2 regions of the Acidovorax sp. FG42 genome follow, and region 2 is predicted to be linked to the other one. Evidence: predicted binding sites of a transcription regulator. Region 2 holds the regulator's gene; the other holds the start of a gene.
What was found. Region 2 encodes LexA, which represses DNA repair genes until DNA is damaged. Its sites were predicted from a motif close to ACTGTATNNNNATACAGT; they were not measured.

Region 1: a site for LexA is predicted at 4,452-4,469, ahead of recA (recombinase RecA). Genes of this name have one in related genera too.

What each region holds. Positions count from the first base shown of each region.
Region 1 is NZ_JBMDJM010000001.1:345,652-353,618, forward strand. It holds gene ACODSM_RS01630 (MBL fold metallo-hydrolase) at 1-300, opposite strand, end outside; gene ACODSM_RS01635 (sensor histidine kinase) at 433-1,884, opposite strand; gene ACODSM_RS01640 (response regulator) at 1,965-2,639, opposite strand; gene ACODSM_RS01645 (N-formylglutamate amidohydrolase) at 2,766-3,611, opposite strand; gene ACODSM_RS01650 (MarR family winged helix-turn-helix transcriptional regulator) at 3,876-4,388, opposite strand; gene recA (recombinase RecA) at 4,529-5,605, shown strand; gene recX (recombination regulator RecX) at 5,690-6,148, shown strand; gene argC (N-acetyl-gamma-glutamyl-phosphate reductase) at 6,202-7,134, opposite strand; gene sucC (ADP-forming succinate--CoA ligase subunit beta) at 7,338-7,967, shown strand, end outside.
Region 2 is NZ_JBMDJM010000017.1:73,521-81,487, forward strand. It holds partial or broken gene ACODSM_RS17220 (IS3 family transposase) at 1-634, shown strand, start outside; gene ACODSM_RS17225 (D-2-hydroxyacid dehydrogenase family protein) at 709-1,716, opposite strand; gene lexA (transcriptional repressor LexA) at 2,792-3,466, opposite strand; gene ACODSM_RS17235 (asparaginase) at 3,550-4,509, shown strand; gene ACODSM_RS17240 (hypothetical protein) at 4,530-4,949, shown strand; gene ACODSM_RS17245 (DUF6152 family protein) at 4,991-5,461, shown strand; gene adk (adenylate kinase) at 5,614-6,270, opposite strand; gene kdsB (3-deoxy-manno-octulosonate cytidylyltransferase) at 6,524-7,363, opposite strand; gene ACODSM_RS17260 (Trm112 family protein) at 7,360-7,542, opposite strand; gene lpxK (tetraacyldisaccharide 4'-kinase) at 7,571-7,967, opposite strand, start outside.

The DNA.
Region 1 (7,967 bases), on a different contig from region 2:
GCCCAGGGGGCCCGCAAAATCGCACAGCGTGGGGTCAATCAGCACGTTGAGCCCCGCCACCTGCAGCAGCATGGAGACATGGCCCAGCCAGGTGATCACGGGTGCCTGCTGGCGCTGCGCCAGGCGCGCAGGGTCCACCGGCTGCGTCCATTGCCGGGCAAAGGCCTCGTAGCCACCCGCCGGTTCGTTGCGCGGCTTGAAATCGCCGCGCAGCGAGCGCCAGACCATTTCGTACCAGGGGAAGTTGCCGATCACCACGGCAGGGTGCGTGTTGGCAAAGCGGCGGGGCGGTGAGGTCATGGTGGGGGGGCTGCGTCCGTGCAAAAAGATCGGGCCAAGCGACGAGGCCGCATGATGCCGGATGCCCGGTGCTGTGGCGGGCTGCCGGCGCATCAACCCTGCGGCGTGGTGGCCTTGTCTTCTGCCACAGGGTCAGCTGCCCGCCACCACGTCCCGCGCCGCAAACCGCACGCTGAAGCGTGCACCGGGCGGGGTCTGGCCAGGACGCGCGTCTTCGAGCGTGACCTCGGCATCGTGCTTGCTGGCGATCTCCAGCACGATGGGCAGGCCCAGGCCGGAGCCGTCGGCCTCGCTGCCCAGGGCGCGGTAGAACGGCTGGAACACCAGCTCGCGCTCGGCCTCGGGCACGCCGGGGCCGGAGTCCTCGACCTGCAGCAGCAGCACATGGCCGAAGGTGTCGGCCAGCACGCGGGCGGTGACCACGCCGGGCTTGTCGGGCGTGGAGGGGGTGTAGTTGATGGCGTTGTCCACCAGGTTGCGCACCAGCTCCTTGAGCAGCGTGGGGTTGCCGTCGATCAGCACGCCCGGCGATCCCGGCTCGGCGCCGTCGTAGCCCAGGTCGATGTGCTTGTCGAGCGCGCGGGGCACCGAGTCGCGCACCACCTCGATCACCAGGCGTGCCAGGTCGCAGGGCTGGCGGGCAATGCCCACACCGCTGCCTTCGGCCCGCGCCAGGGCCAGCAGCTGGTTGACGGTGTGCGTGGCGCGGATGCTGGAGCGCCCGATCTGCTGCAGCGAGCGCTTGAGTTCTTCGGTGCTGGTGCCTTCGCGCTGGGCCAGGTCGGCCTGCATGCGCAGGCCCGCCAGCGGGGTCTTGAGCTGGTGCGCGGCATCGGCCAGAAAGCGCTTTTGCGTGGCCAGCGAATCGTTCAGGCGGGTGAGCAGGTCGTTGACGGACGACACCAGTGGCGCCACTTCGAGCGGCACGGTGCGGTCGTCCAGCGGCGAGAGGTCGTCGGGGTTGCGCGCGCGGATGCGCTGCTCCAGCTGGTTGAGCGGCTGGATGCCCCGCGCCAGCGCCAGCCAGACCAGCAGCACCGCCAGCGGCAGGATGACGAACTGCGGCAGCATCACGCCCTTGATGATTTCGGTGGCCAGCACGCTGCGTTTTTCGCGCGTCTCGGCCACCTGGACCAGCGCCACCGGTGTGTCTTTGAGCGGCAGGCGCACCCAGATGTAGGCCACGCGGATGTCGATGCCGCGCATCTCGGCATCGCGCAGCCGCACCTCGCCGGACAGGGGCACTTCGTCGCTCGGGGGCTCGGGCAGCTCGCGCTCGCCCGAGAGGAACTCGCCGCCCGGGCCGATGACCTGGTAGTACACGATGTCGGAGTCGTCGGCCCGCAGGATCTCGCTGGCGGGCTGGGGCAGGTTGAACTGGGCCTTGTCGCCCACCACGCTCACCAGTTGGGCGAGTGCGTGGGCGTTGTACTCCAGCGCGCGGTCAAACGGCTTGTTGGCCAGGCCCTGCGCCACCAGCCACGTCAGCGCCAGGCTCACGGGCCACAGCAGCAGCAGCGGCGTGAGCATCCAGTCGAGGATTTCGCCGAACAGGGAGCGCTGCTCGCGCTGGAAGATCTTCACAGCGCCCGCCGAGGCAGTTTAGAAGCCAAAACACCCGATAGCGCTGGATTCATATGCACGAGCAGCTATCGTTTTGATAGTTAACTGGGGATCTTCTCAAGGCAGTAGCCCAGGCCGCGCACGGTGGCGATGCGGATGGGCCCGCCCTCGATCTTCTTGCGCAGGCGGTGGATGTAGACCTCGATGGCGTTGTTGCTCACTTCTTCGCCCCACTCGCACAGGCGCTCCACCAGCTGCTCCTTGCTCACCAGGCGGCCGGCGCGTTGCAGCAGCACCTCCAGCAGGCCCAGCTCGCGGGCGGAAAGTTCGATCATCTTGCCGTCGATGGTGGCCACGCGGCCGGCCTGGTCGTACACCAGCGGGCCGTGCTTGATGGCGCTGCTGGTGCCGCCCATGCCCCGGCGCGTGAGGGCGCGCACGCGGGCTTCCAGCTCTTGCAGGCTGAAGGGCTTGGCCATGTAGTCGTCGGCGCCAAAGTCCAGGCCCTTCACGCGCTCTTCCACGCTGTCGGCAGCGGTGAGGATGAGCACCGGCAGGGCGGAGCCCCGGCCGCGCAGCTTTTTCAGAACCTCCAGCCCATGCATCTTGGGCAGGCCCAGGTCCAGGATGAGCAGGTCGAACTCGTTGTTGGTCATGAGCGCCGCGTCGGCCTCGCTGCCGCTGGCGACATGGTCCACCACGGCGCCCGAGGCTCGCAGCGTGCGCAGCAGGCCATCGGCCAGCACCTGGTCGTCTTCGGCAATGAGGATGCGCATGCGGTGTCTCCTGGTGGGTGGCAGCGGTCTGGCGCCGCGCCTGTGCGTCGATTTTAGGCGGCGCCGCGCCCCGCTGCGCCGAGAAAAAGGCGTCCGTGGCGCGCGCAGCGCTCGGGCCTGGGGCTGTCAGCGCGGGTCGTGCGCCAGCAGCTTGTGTACCAGGGCTTTCAGGTCGGCCTGCAGGCGGGCCATGCCCTCGGGCTCCTGCGCGAGCGTCTGCTCGTCCATGTAGAGCTTGCGGTTGATCTCGACCTGGATGCTGTGGCGGTGCTGCGCGGGGTTGCCGTAGCGGCGCACCAGTTCCACGCCCTTGTAGGGGTGGTTGTATTCCACGCTGTAGCCGCACGCGCGAAGGTGCTCGCAGATCAGCGCGGACAGCGCCGGGCTGGCGGTGGTGCCGTCCCGGTCGCCCACTACGAAGTCGGCATGCTCCAGCCCCGGAAACTCGGTGGCAAAGCGCCCGGCCACGGCGGGCATGGAGTGGCAGTTGAGGTGGATGCTGTAGCCGTGGCGTGCATGGGCCGCGTCAATGGCCTGGGCCACGGCAGCGTGGTACGGGCGCCAGCAGCGGTCGATGCGCGCACGCACCTCGGCCACGGTGAGCTGGCGCTGGTAGATGGGCTCGCCCTGGTCGGTGAACTTCCAGATCAGCCCCTTGCCCAGGCGCACCTTGCTGAGCACCTTGGAGTCGGTGGAAATGGGGTCGGGCCAGTCCCCGTCGAGCAGGCTGGTGTCCAGCTCGGTGGTGTCGCGGTTGGCGTCCAGGTAGATGCGGGGGAAATGGGCCTCGACCCAGGCCACGCCGAGCGCGGGGGCAAAGGCGTAGATCTTCTCGACGTGCGTGTCTTCGGCCCGGCGCAGCGTGGCCAGGTCGAGGGCGGAGCCAAAGTCGTCGGGGTATTGGGTGCCGCTGTGGGGCGAGTCGAGCACCAGCGGGGTGCTGCCGGGCAGATAGGTGACTTCTGAGGACATGGTTTCGAGGGTAACGCAGTCGGCAGGGGCCAGTGTGCGCAATCCGCTGGTGTCCGTCCATGGAGCATTCCCTTGTGCGGTGTCCGCAGCTGGATCAGGGCTAGGGACCCTCTGCACGAATCAGCGCACCGTGTGCATCTGCGGGCTCGGGCGGTCGGCAGCGTTGCAAAACCTCGCAATAGCGACGGCCATGGCTGCGTTTTGCGTCTTGCAGCCCATCGCGATCCGCAGTGCCCAGTTGCTGCTCGATCCTTGCAAAGGCTCCTAGGCCCCTCCTGCATAAGCCTCCAGCCCGATCGCCACTACGGTGGCCACGTCTTGGCCCACCTCGGCGCGGAACTCCGCCTCGGCCTGTGCCACCGCGTCCCGGAACGCTTGCAGCCACGCCAGGCCGGTGGGCGTGAAGCACACGCGGCGCGCCCGCGCATCCAGCGGGTCTGCCTGCCGTGTGACCAGCCCCCAGGCCTCGCACTGGTCCACCAGGTTGGCCATGGCCTGCTTGGTCATGCCCGCGCGCTTGGCCAGGTCGGTCAGCCGGTCGCCCTGCAAGGGTAGGTGGCGCGTGATGTGCACATGGGCGGCCGTCACCTGGTCGCGCGCTGCCAGGTTGGACAAGGCTAGCGGCACCTCCACGTTGCGCGCCATCAGCTGCAGCACCCGGGCGTCAAAGCGGCGCAGGGCGCTGCCCATCAGGCGGCCCAGGTGGGTTTGGCGCCAGCGGTCATCAGCTCCCGGGGCTGATGGGGCGGAGACGGCGGCAGGAGAAAAATCGGCCATGCGATATTGTCAGGTAAACTGACTAAAAATCGCTTTATCTGGATTTCATTGCTCGCATAAACTACTGTTCAAGCATCCAGCCTGTGATTAACCGCAGAGCGATGCAAGCATCCAACCTGTTGTTTTTCAAGGAGTTTCTCATGGACGTCGCAGTCAAAGGCACCAACCCCGCATTGCCCGTGAACACCGAAAAGGCCAAGGCCCTGGCCGCCGCGCTCGCCCAGATCGAGAAGCAATTTGGCAAGGGCACGATCATGCGCCTGGGTGAAGGCGAGGTGATCGAGGACATCCAGGTGGTCTCCACCGGCTCCTTGGGCCTGGACATTGCCCTGGGCGTGGGCGGCCTGCCCCGCGGCCGCGTGGTCGAGATCTACGGACCGGAATCGTCGGGCAAGACCACGCTCACGCTGCAGGTGGTGGCCGAGATGCAAAAGCAAGGCGGCACCTGCGCGTTTGTCGATGCCGAGCACGCCCTCGACGTGCAATACGCCCAGAAGCTGGGCGTGCAGCTGTCCGACCTGCTGATCAGCCAGCCCGACACCGGAGAACAAGCCCTGGAAATCGTGGACAGCCTGGTGCGCTCGGGCGCCGTGGACCTGATCATCGTGGACTCGGTGGCAGCCCTCACACCCAAGGCCGAAATCGAAGGCGAGATGGGCGATGCCCTGCCCGGCCTGCAGGCCCGCCTGATGAGCCAGGCGCTGCGCAAGCTGACCGCCACGATCAAGAAGACCAACTGCATGGTCATCTTCATCAACCAGATCCGCATGAAGATTGGCGTGATGTTCGGCTCGCCCGAAACGACGACCGGCGGTAACGCGCTCAAGTTCTATGCCTCCGTGCGCCTCGATATCCGTCGCACCGGCACCATCAAGAAGGGCGACGAAGCCATCGGCAACGAGACCAAGGTCAAGGTGGTCAAGAACAAGGTAAGCCCGCCCTTCAAGACGGCCGAGTTCGACATCCTGTTTGGCGAAGGCATCAGCCGCGAAGGCGAGATCATCGACATGGGCGTGAACGCCAAGGTCATCGAAAAGAGCGGCGCCTGGTACGCCTACAACGGCGAGAAGATCGGCCAAGGCCGCGACAACGCCCGCGAGTTTTTGCGTGAAAACCCCGACTTGGCCCGTGAAATTGAAAACAAGGTGCGCGAAGGGCTGGGCATTGCGCTGTTGCCTGGCGCACTGCAGGCCCCGGCAGCGGCTGCCGACGAGTGATTGACGGTTTTTGAAGCCAAATGGCCTGCAGGCGCACATTCCATATGCGCCTGCAGCTATTGAAAATATAGCGTTTGGTCAGCCATGGGATTCACTGCGCTCTCGCTCAAAGGCCGTGCACTGCGGCTGCTGAGCCAGCGCGAACATTCGCGGGCCGAGCTGCAGCGCAAGCTCAGCCCCCATGTGCAAGAGGGCGAAGACCTGGAGGCCGTGCTGGACGACCTGCAGGCCCGGGACTTCATCAGCGAGGCGCGGGTGGTGGAGTCGGTGCTGAACCGGCGCGCAAGGCGCATGGGTGCATCGCGCATCCGGCAAGAGCTGCAATCCAAAGGGCTGGGCGCCGAGGCCGTGCAGCAGGCAGTGGCCCAGTTGCAGGGCAGCGAACTGGAGCGTGCCCGCGAGGTGTGGCGCCGCAAGTTTGGCGAGCCCGCCACCGACCCGCAAACCCGCGCCAAACAGATGCGCTTCTTGCTGACGCGGGGGTTCTCAGGCGATGTGGTGCGGCGCGCCGTGCAGGGCGCCGACGATTCCGACGAGGGGTGAGCGCGCTGCTCACAAGCAGGGCTTTCGCCCCCTTCTGAAGCGCTGGGGTGTGGTTACACGCCCAGCATCAGCTGCAGGTTCTGCACTGCGGCGCCGCTGGCGCCCTTGCCCAGGTTGTCCAGGCGCGCAATGACCACCGCCTGCCGGTATTGCTCGTTGGCAAACACGCGCAACTCCAGCTTGTTGGTGTCGGTCAGCGTGTCGGCCGCCAGCTTCAAATCGTCGGTGGGCGGCAGCACGCTCACCCATTGCTCGGGCGTGTTGGTGCGGCTGTAGTGGGCAGCCAGCGCGTCGTGCAGGTCGCTGGCCTTGGGGGCGCCGGGCAGCAAGTCCAGGTGCAGCGGCAACTGCACCAACATGCCCTGGCGGAAGTTGCCCACTGCAGGGATGAACACCGGGCGGCGCGTGAGCCCGGTGTAGCGCAAGATTTCGGGGATGTGCTTGTGCGACAGGCCCAGTGCATACGCCTCATACGGCGCTGCGGTGCCCGCTTCGTAGGCTTCGATCATGGTGCGGCCGCCGCCGGAGTAGCCCGAGACCGAAGGCAGGCTCAAAGGGTAGTCCGCCGGGATCAGGCCTGCATCGACCAGCGGGCGCAGCATGGCAATCGCGCCCGTGGCGTAGCAGCCGGGATTGGAGACGCGGGTGGCGTCGCGCACCGCTTGTGTCTGCGCTGCCGCGAGTTCCGGAAACCCGTACACCCAACCATCGGCCGTGCGGTGCGCCGTGCTGGCATCGATCACCTTGACCTTGCGGCCCGAGCTGCGCTCGATCTCGTCCACCATGGCCACGGTGTCGCGCGCGGCGTCGTCGTGCAGGCACAGCACCACCAGATCCACCCCCGCGATCAGGTCGCGCTTGGCGGCAGGATCTTTGCGCAGCTCGGGCGCAATGCTGACCAGATCGATCTGCGGCATGGCCTGCAGGCGCTCGCGGATCTGCAGGCCTGTGGTGCCGGCTTCGCCATCAATAAAGACTTTGGACATGGAGGTGCTCCTGCAAAAAAGGACGGCAGCGTCTGCCGGCAAAAGGGATGGGAAAGGCTGCGACGCCAACCCTGGATGTAAGCCAGGCACAAGGATGGTGCGTTGCAGCATGATACAGTCGCGGGTTGCCATGTCCCAAGCCCGCGGCCAGACAACTGTTCATGGTAAACGGGTAACTACCACCCTTCCCTGAGAGAGACCTCATGAAGATTCACGAATACCAAGGCAAGGAAATCTTGCGCAATTTTGGTGTGCCCGTTCCGCGTGGCATTCCCGCATTCACGGTGCAAGAAGCCGTGGAAGCAGCCCAGAAGCTCGGCGGCCCCGTGTGGGTGGTCAAGGCCCAGATCCACGCCGGTGGCCGTGGCAAGGGCGGCGGCGTGAAGGTCGCCAAGACCATTGATGACGTGAAGGCTCGCGCCAGCGAAATCCTGGGCATGCAACTGGTCACGCACCAGACCGGCCCCGAAGGCCAGAAGGTCCGCCGCCTGTACATCGAAGATGGCGCCGACATCAAGAACGAGCTGTATGTGTCGCTGGTCACCGACCGCGCCACGCAGAAGGTCGCCCTGATCGCTTCGAGCGAAGGCGGCATGGACATCGAAGAAGTGGCCCACTCCACGCCCGAGAAGATCGTCACCGAGATGATCGACCCGCTGGTCGGCATCACCGAAGCGCAAAGCCGCAAGGTCGCTGCTGCCATCGGCCTGACCGGCGCTTCCATCGACCAGGCTGTGGACATCTTCGCCAAGATCTACAAGTGCTACATGGACACCGATGCGTCGCTGGTGGAAATCAACCCGCTGAACTGCGACTCCAAGGGCAACCTGATG
Region 2 (7,967 bases):
GCGTCACGAACGGATGCTGGTCTTGCCCAAACGGTCGTACCACAAGAGAACTAACAGCCACCATCGCTTCCGGCGTCATCCCAACCTGCTCAAAGAGGCCGCGACCAAGGTGGCGCCTAGCGGCTGCGAACAGCTGTGGGTGGCCGATATTACGTACCTGCCTACCAAAGAAAAGCCTGCTTACCTGAGCCTGGTAACGGATACCTATTCCCGCAAGATCGTGGGCTGGCACGTACATGAAGGGCTGGAAACTGCCCAGGTCAGCCAGGCGCTGAAAATGGCCCTGCGCTACCGGCAGACCAGCCAGCGACTGGTGCACCACTCCGATCGGGGCATCCCGTACTGTTCGGCACAGTACCAGCGCATCCATGCTCTCCATGCGATCACCTGCTCGATGACCGATGGGTACGACTGCCACCAGAATGCCTTGGCAGAACGGATCAACGGCATCCTGAAGATGGAATTCCTGCTGCACCGCCCCGCAAACCTGGAGCAAGCCAGGACCATGGTGAGGGAGTCAGTGCGCATGTACAACGAGCAACGGCCCCACCTGTCCCTAGAATACAAAACGCCCGATGCGGTGCACCGGGCGTCTCTTGCAAGCCAACTACGGCTAGGGCTCAGTCCCGCATAGGTGTCAACCTATTCCAGGACGGGTCACGCGCGTAGCCAATTCCTTAATTGGAGTTGGCAGATGAGCACTAGCCGTTAGCGCCTCACCTGCAGTGAGCCCGGGTTCACGATGTTGGTGGGTGTGCCTTTGATGAAGTTCACCACGTTGTCAAAAGCTGCACCAAAGTATAGCTCATAGCTGTCCTGCTCCACGTACCCGATATGTGGCGTGCAGATGCAGTTTTCGAGACGGAGCAGGGCATGGCCTTGCAGGATGGGTTCGCTCTCGAACACATCCACCGCTGCCAGGCCTGGACGACCCCGGTTGAGGGCCGCGATCAGTGCGTCCGGCTCGATCAGTTCTGCACGTGATGTATTGACCAGCAGCGAAGTGGGCTTCATGCACGAGAGATCTTCGAGCGAGATGATGCCGCGCGTCTCGTCGTTCAGGCGCAGGTGCAAAGAGATCACGTCGCATTGCGAGAAGAACTCTTCCCGCGTGGCCGCAGCCTGATAACCGTCTGTCAGCGCCTGCGCGCGCGATGCTTCACGGCCCCAGACGCGCACGTTCATGCCAAACGCGCGTCCGTACCCAGCCACCAATTGACCAATGCGGCCATAGCCCCAGATACCCAGGGTCTTCCCCCTCAGCACGTTGCCAATCCCGAAGTTGGCAGGCATCGAGGCGGTCTTGAGACCAGACTGCTGCCAGGCGCCATGCTTGAGGTTGGAGATGTACTGGGGCAGTCGGCGCATGGAGGCCATCACCAGGGCCCAGGTCAGCTCAGCCGGTGCCACAGGGGACCCCACCCCCTCTGCCACGGCAATGCCGCGCTCGGTACATGCCGCCACATCAATGTGGCTGCCAATCTTGCCGGTTTGTGCAATGAGCTTGAGCCGAGGGAGCTTCTCGACCAATTGGCGCGTGATCTGGGTCCGTTCACGGATCAGCACGATAATGTCTGCATCTTTGAGCCGCACCGAAAGCTGCCCCAGCCCCTTGACTGTGTTGGTGTAGACCTTGGCGGTGTATGCGTCGAGCCGCGATGCGCAATGCAGCTTGCGCACTGCATCCTGGTAATCGTCGAGGATCACAATGTTCATCCCGACATTGTGCCTTGGCGGGCGCAGGGAAGAGCCACCTGAGCCCTGTGGGCAAGCCAAAGTCTCCAATTTTTGGTGACGGAGTGCTGCGCAGATACCGGAAATAGCCGCATCACTTCGCACGACCGCACGATTGGCGCAGGCTGGCGTCAGTGTTTGGTGTCGATCAAGATCTGGTAAGGCTCTGCACCAGCCTTGGGGCTGTGGGGACGGTCCTAACACCCCTCATCGGCGGTAGCTCCGTAGTCTGAAGACGAGGCCGCCACAGTGGTCGGTACGCAGGAGCGTTTGCCACCTTAGGCGCCCGCAATGTCCAGTAAATCAGGCCCTGAGAGCCTCGGATGCCGCCAAACGGTCCAGCTCTGCGCAGACGTCTGCCATGCGGCCTGCAATCACCAGGCGTCCGGTACTTGCGGCATCAGAAGTCCGGCGCAGCACTTTGGTTGTTCGTGGGCTGCAGGATGTCGTCCCCACCGCTGATAGGAAAGCTTGCCGTTTGCTGCCTGCGATGTGCGTTGGCAGAAAGGAGCGGTGTGTGTCGGGCGAACGGGCTGGACTTTCTGGCGTTCGTGCAGGTGGTTTGGCCGTAAAAGGCCAGTTCCCGCGAGGAGCGCGTGGTCCCTGGTGCTGTTCAGCACGATGAAGTGCGGCAACGTCTGCAGCCCGTCTTTGCGAAATAAAGGGCGATGCATTCCCAAATTCAGTGGGCTCTCTCGTCACTGCTTGCGCTAGCAGGACCGTCCTACCTGCGGGCGTTTGCTCCGCACTCGCAAACAGCCTTTTGAGGCGGCGAACAGGGCTCTGCAGGGCAGAAAGGGTGAACAAAGCAATTCCCATGTGAAAACTCCGAAAGTCGGGGGTTGAACATAGGCAGGATTGCAAAGTGGCTGAGTACCAGAACACCCAAAAGCAGCGCGAGACCATCCCCTGCGGTGCAGGCAGCTGCCCCGCCGATTCATCACACATAGCTTGGGAGTTGTTGGCACTCAACGGGACCCGCATCGCAGGGCTGGTGTACTGATCAGAATCTGTCCACCAAACGCCCGCCACCCACGGTGCGGCCCCTGAGCGCGTGCTACATCAGCATGGTGTTGCGGATAAGGCCCACTGCCAGGCCTTCGATCTCGAAGGGCTCACCCGGCTGCACCACGATCACGGGATAGTCTGGGTTTTCGGGCAACAATTCAATGGCGTTGGCGGTGCGGCGAAGGCGCTTGACAGTGACGTCGTCACCCAGGCGGGCGACGATGATCTGGCCGTTGCGGGCTTCGCGAGTGGACTGAACGGCCAGCAAATCGCCATCCATGATGCCCGCGTCACGCATGGACATGCCCCGCACCTTGAGCAGGTAATCGGGCTTGTGCTGGAAGAGCCTGTTTTCTACGCTGTAGGTCTGGTCTACATGTTCCTGCGCGAGAATGGGCGACCCCGCAGCCACCCGTCCCACCAAAGGCAAGACCAGTTGCGACAGGCCCGGGATGGGCAGGCTGAACTGGCTGCCGCGCGCGGCGTTGATGGAGCGCACCGTGTCGCTGCGCAGGCGGATGCCCCGCGAGGTGCCACTGACCAGCTCAATCACCCCTTTACGGGCCAGTGCCTGAAGGTGTTCTTCGGCCGCGTTGGCTGACTTGAAACCCAGCTCGGCCGCGATTTCTGCGCGGGTGGGAGGCGCGCCGGTGCGTGCGATAGCGGTCTGGATGAGATCCAGAATCTGCTGCTGGCGGGCGGTGAGTTTGGGGTTGTCGAGCATGGTGGTTTCCGGTGCGGGCGGTTACAGTGATGAATAACTGTTTTTTAATCCAGTAACTGTATTTTTCACCAGTTTTTCGGAGTATGCAAGTGAGTGGGCAAAAAATTGTGGTTTTGGGCACCGGTGGCACGATTGCGGGCACCTCGGCCCAAGCGGGGGACAACATTGGCTACACCGCCGCGCAGGTGGGCGTGGAACAACTGCTGACGGCCGTGCCCGGTCTGCAGGCTCTGGCAGGTGGCGCCTTGGTTGCAGAGCAAGTTGCGCAGATCGACAGCAAGGACATGGATGGTGAGGTGTGGCGCACGCTGGCATCGCGTTGCGCCCACCATTTGAATGACTCGGAGGTGAGGGGGGTGGTCATCACCCACGGTACGGACACCCTGGAAGAAACGGCGTGGTTCTTGCACGAAGTGCTGGATGCCGCCAAGCCCGTGGTTCTGACCTGCGCGATGCGGCCTGCCACAGCCTTGACCCCCGATGGCCCCCAGAACCTGCTGGACGCGGTGGCAACGGCATTGGCACCCGGTGCAACGGGTGTGCTGGCCGTTGCGGCGGGTGAAGTGCATGGCGCACGGCATGTGCAAAAAGTGCATCCCTACCGCGTCAATGCCTTCAGCTCGGGGGATGCTGGACCTCTGGGGTGGGTGGAAGAAAGTGTGGTCCGTTGGGCATGCAATGGCCCAGTAGTGCCGGTAAATAATGCCGTTGGTGCTATGAATAATATAGTGAGCGCTGCGACTTGGCCGTGGGTGGAAATCGTCATGAACCATGCGGGGGCATCGGGCAGGGCGGTGGATGCGCTGGTGCGAGAGGGCGTGCAGGGCCTGGTGGTGGCCTGCACCGGCAATGGCACGATCCACCACGATTTGGAGGCCGCTTTGGTGCGCGCGCAGAACGCCGGAGTGCGGGTGGTGCGCTCCACCCGCTGCGCGGAGGGGCAGGTGCTGCCCAAGCCGGGTGATGTGCTTCCCGCCTCGCAGGGCCTGTCGCCGGTGAAGGCGCGGGTTGCCCTGATGCTGGATTTGCTGCGGATGCATTGATCTAAAAAGGGCCGGCAGCCGTGTTCACCGCACTCAAGACACACGCCTGGGCGTACCCCGCGCTGGAGGTCGTCCACATCATCGGTATTGCGTTGCTGCTGGGCAATCTGCTGCTGCTGGAGGTGCGGGTCTTCGGACGTGGTGCGGCATTGCCGGTGAAAGACCTCGCGCGGCTCGGTCTCGCAGTGGCGCTGTGCGGCTTCGGATTGGCCGCAGCGTCGGGGCTGCTGATGTTTGCCACCCAGTCTGCGGAGCTGCTCAGCAACCGCGCCTTCACCTTGAAGATGCTGTTGTTAATGCTTGCGGGCTGTAACGCGGCGTGGTTTCATGCACGCGGTTCGCTTGCAAGCCTGGATGGGTTGGCACGCTTGCAGATGCTGGTGTCCACCGTGATCTGGCTGTCGGTGGTGGCCTGTGGCCGCTGGATTGCGTACCTTTGATATGACCCCTTGAACCGGGTTTTATTCCTACGGGAGTCTTTATGGGCTTGCAACGTCGTCATGTGCTGATCGCCGCGAGTGCCTTGCCTTTGGGGGCACACGCGCACCACGGCTGGAGCAGTTTTGATGCGGACCGACCGCTGTATCTGGAGGGCACAGCGCGCAAGGTGCGGTGGCAAAACCCGCATGCAGAGCTGGAGCTCGAATTGCCCGCTGCGCTCCGGTTGCCTCCAGATCTTGCCCAGCGGCCTGTGCCTGCACAGACCGCGCCGGTGGACGGACGCGCACTACTGGCCAAAACCGTGCTGCCCACCCGCAAGGACCGGGTCTGGGAGGTTGAGCTGGCTCCGTTGACCCGCATGCAGGCCTGGCTGGTGCCAGAGATCAAGCCGGGTACGGCCGTGTCGGTGGTGGGCTTTGGCCTGCGAGATGAAAAGGGTGAGGCAGTGCTGCGCGCCGAATACCTGTTTGTGGACGGCAAGGCCTACGGGTTACGGTCCAGCCCCGCCTGAGCCCAGGCACGTGCCCGCAGCGGGCGGTTGTCGCGGCCACCGCGCGGCAGGGCGGCCCATGAAAAAAGCGACGCCCTGGTGCGGTGCGTCGCTTTCAGGAGGCTTGACTGCCCAACGTGCGTCAGGCGGATCTTGGCCCTTGGTTCATTGCATCAGCTGGCCAGCGCCTGCAGCGCGCGCGCAGTGATCTCGTCCACGCTGCCCGTACCGCTGATGGCGCGGTACTTGGGCGCTGCGGCGGGTTCGGCCTTGGCCCAGTTGCTGTAGTAGTCCACCAGGGGGCGCGTCTGGTCGCTGTAGACCTGCAGGCGCTTCTTGACGGTTTCTTCCTTGTCGTCTTCGCGCTGGATCAGTTCTTCACCGGTCACGTCATCCTTGCCTTCGACCTTGGGTGGGTTGAACTTGACGTGGTAGGTCCGGCCGCTGGCCGGGTGCGAGCGGCGGCCGCTCATACGTTCGATGATGGCGTCAAAGGGCACATCGATTTCGAGCACGTAGTCGAGCTTGACGCCGGCGGCCTTCATGGCGTCGGCCTGGGGAATGGTGCGGGGGAAGCCGTCAAACAGGAAGCCGTTGGCGCAGTCTGGCTGCGTTATGCGCTCCTTGACGAGACCGATGATGATGTCGTCGCTGACCAGGGCGCCCGAGTCCATCACGGCCTTGGCCTGCAGGCCCAAGGGGGTGCCAGCCTTGACGGCGGCACGCAGCATGTCGCCGGTGGAGATCTGGGGGATGCCGTACTTCTGGCAGATGAATGTGGCTTGCGTGCCCTTTCCGGCGCCAGGCGCGCCCAACAGAATCAGTCTCATGGATGTCCTCGAAGGTTAGAAATCGGGTGGCGCCGCTGGCGGGGACGTTCGAAGGGCGCCTGTAGCCGTTCTGTGCGCCCGGGATGCGGTGCTCTCGTTACAGTTGAGGATAGCATGTGACCACCTTGCGCGGACTTACATGGGTGACCGTTTCTAGGTCGGTGCCTCCATGGGAGCGCTGCAAGGGTCATCTGTGCGACCCCGGATGCATCCAACATGCACGCCAACGCGGATCGTTGGCGGCTGAAAACTGTCAGCGAAACAGCGCGCGGACCCGCTCCAGGTCCTCCGGTGTGTCCACGCCAGGGCCCGGCGCCGCGTCTGCCAGGTGAACGGCGATGCGGTGGCCGTGCCACAGTGCACGGAGCTGTTCCAGCGCCTCGATGGCCTCGGTCGGCGCAGGCGCCAATTGTGGAAACTCCCGCAGAAACCCCGCGCGATAGCTGTAGATCCCAACGTGGCGTAGCGGTGCAAAGCCTTGCAGTGCCTTCACGCCGGGCTGGGCGGCCTGTGCTGCACCCTGCCACCAGGCCGTGCCAGTATGGTCGCGCCCAAAAGGGATGGGCGCGCGGCTGAAGTAATGGGCCAGGCCCCGCGCGTCCAGCACCACCTTCACCACGTTGGGGTTGGTGTAGTCGGCCAGGGACGCGATGGCATGGGCGGCGGTGCCCATGCTGGCTCCAGGGCGCTGGCCGTATTGACCATCTCGATCTTGCAGCAGGGCGGCCACTGCATTGATGAGCGCGGGGTCTATCAGGGGCTCGTCGCCCTGCACGTTGACAACGATATCGTCACCCTGCAGCCCCAGTTGTGTGCAGGCCTCGGCCAGCCGGTCACTGCCGCTGGCGTGGTCGGCGCGGGTCATGACGGCATCCACACCATGGACTGCGCAGGCTTGCAGGATGCGGGCGTCGTCTGCAGCCACCACCACGCGGACTGCGGCGCTCTGCGCAGCGCGCTGGGCTACGCGCACCACCATGGGCAGGCCCGCAATGTCGGCCAGGGGCTTGTCGGGCAAGCGGCTCGACGCCATGCGTGCCGGTATCAGCACGGTGAAGGGGCTGTGGGCTGCGGGGGGCACGGGGGCGCTCACTGCTCCAGTTCCTCGTCGGTCAGGGTGCGGGCTTCGTTCTCCAGCAGCACCGGGATTCCGTCGCGCACCGGGTAGGCCAGCCGCGCGCTGCGCGAGACGAGTTCCTGAGCCTCGCGGTCATACGTCAAAGGGCCTTTGGTGACGGGGCAGACCAGCAGTTCAAGCAGTTTTGGGTCCATGGGGGAGAGGCTTTCCGGGTGGGTTCGTTCAGGCAGGGGCAGATGATAGCGGCGGCTTCTTGCCTCCTGGGCTGGGATTGATCTGGTTCAGCCAGTCATCCAGGGCAACAAAAAAGCGCGGGTCCAGCTGCGTGGCCAGCGGCACAGCCAGAGCGTCCGGATGGCGCGCCCAGAGCTTCACCGCGTCCTTTTCTGTGCAAACTAGCCGTAAGCGCTGGTCGGATATGCGCTGCCAGCTATAAAAATCATAGTGATCGGGTAAGGCCTCGGTGTGCTCCAGCGTCAGGCGCTGGGTGCGCAACATGGCAAAGAACTCGGCGGGTCGGGCCACAGCGGCCACCGCATGCAGGGGCTGCCCTTGCAGTTGTGCCAGTGGCACGTGGTGGCCGTCCGATTGCACGGCATAGGGCGCCAGGCTGCGTTGG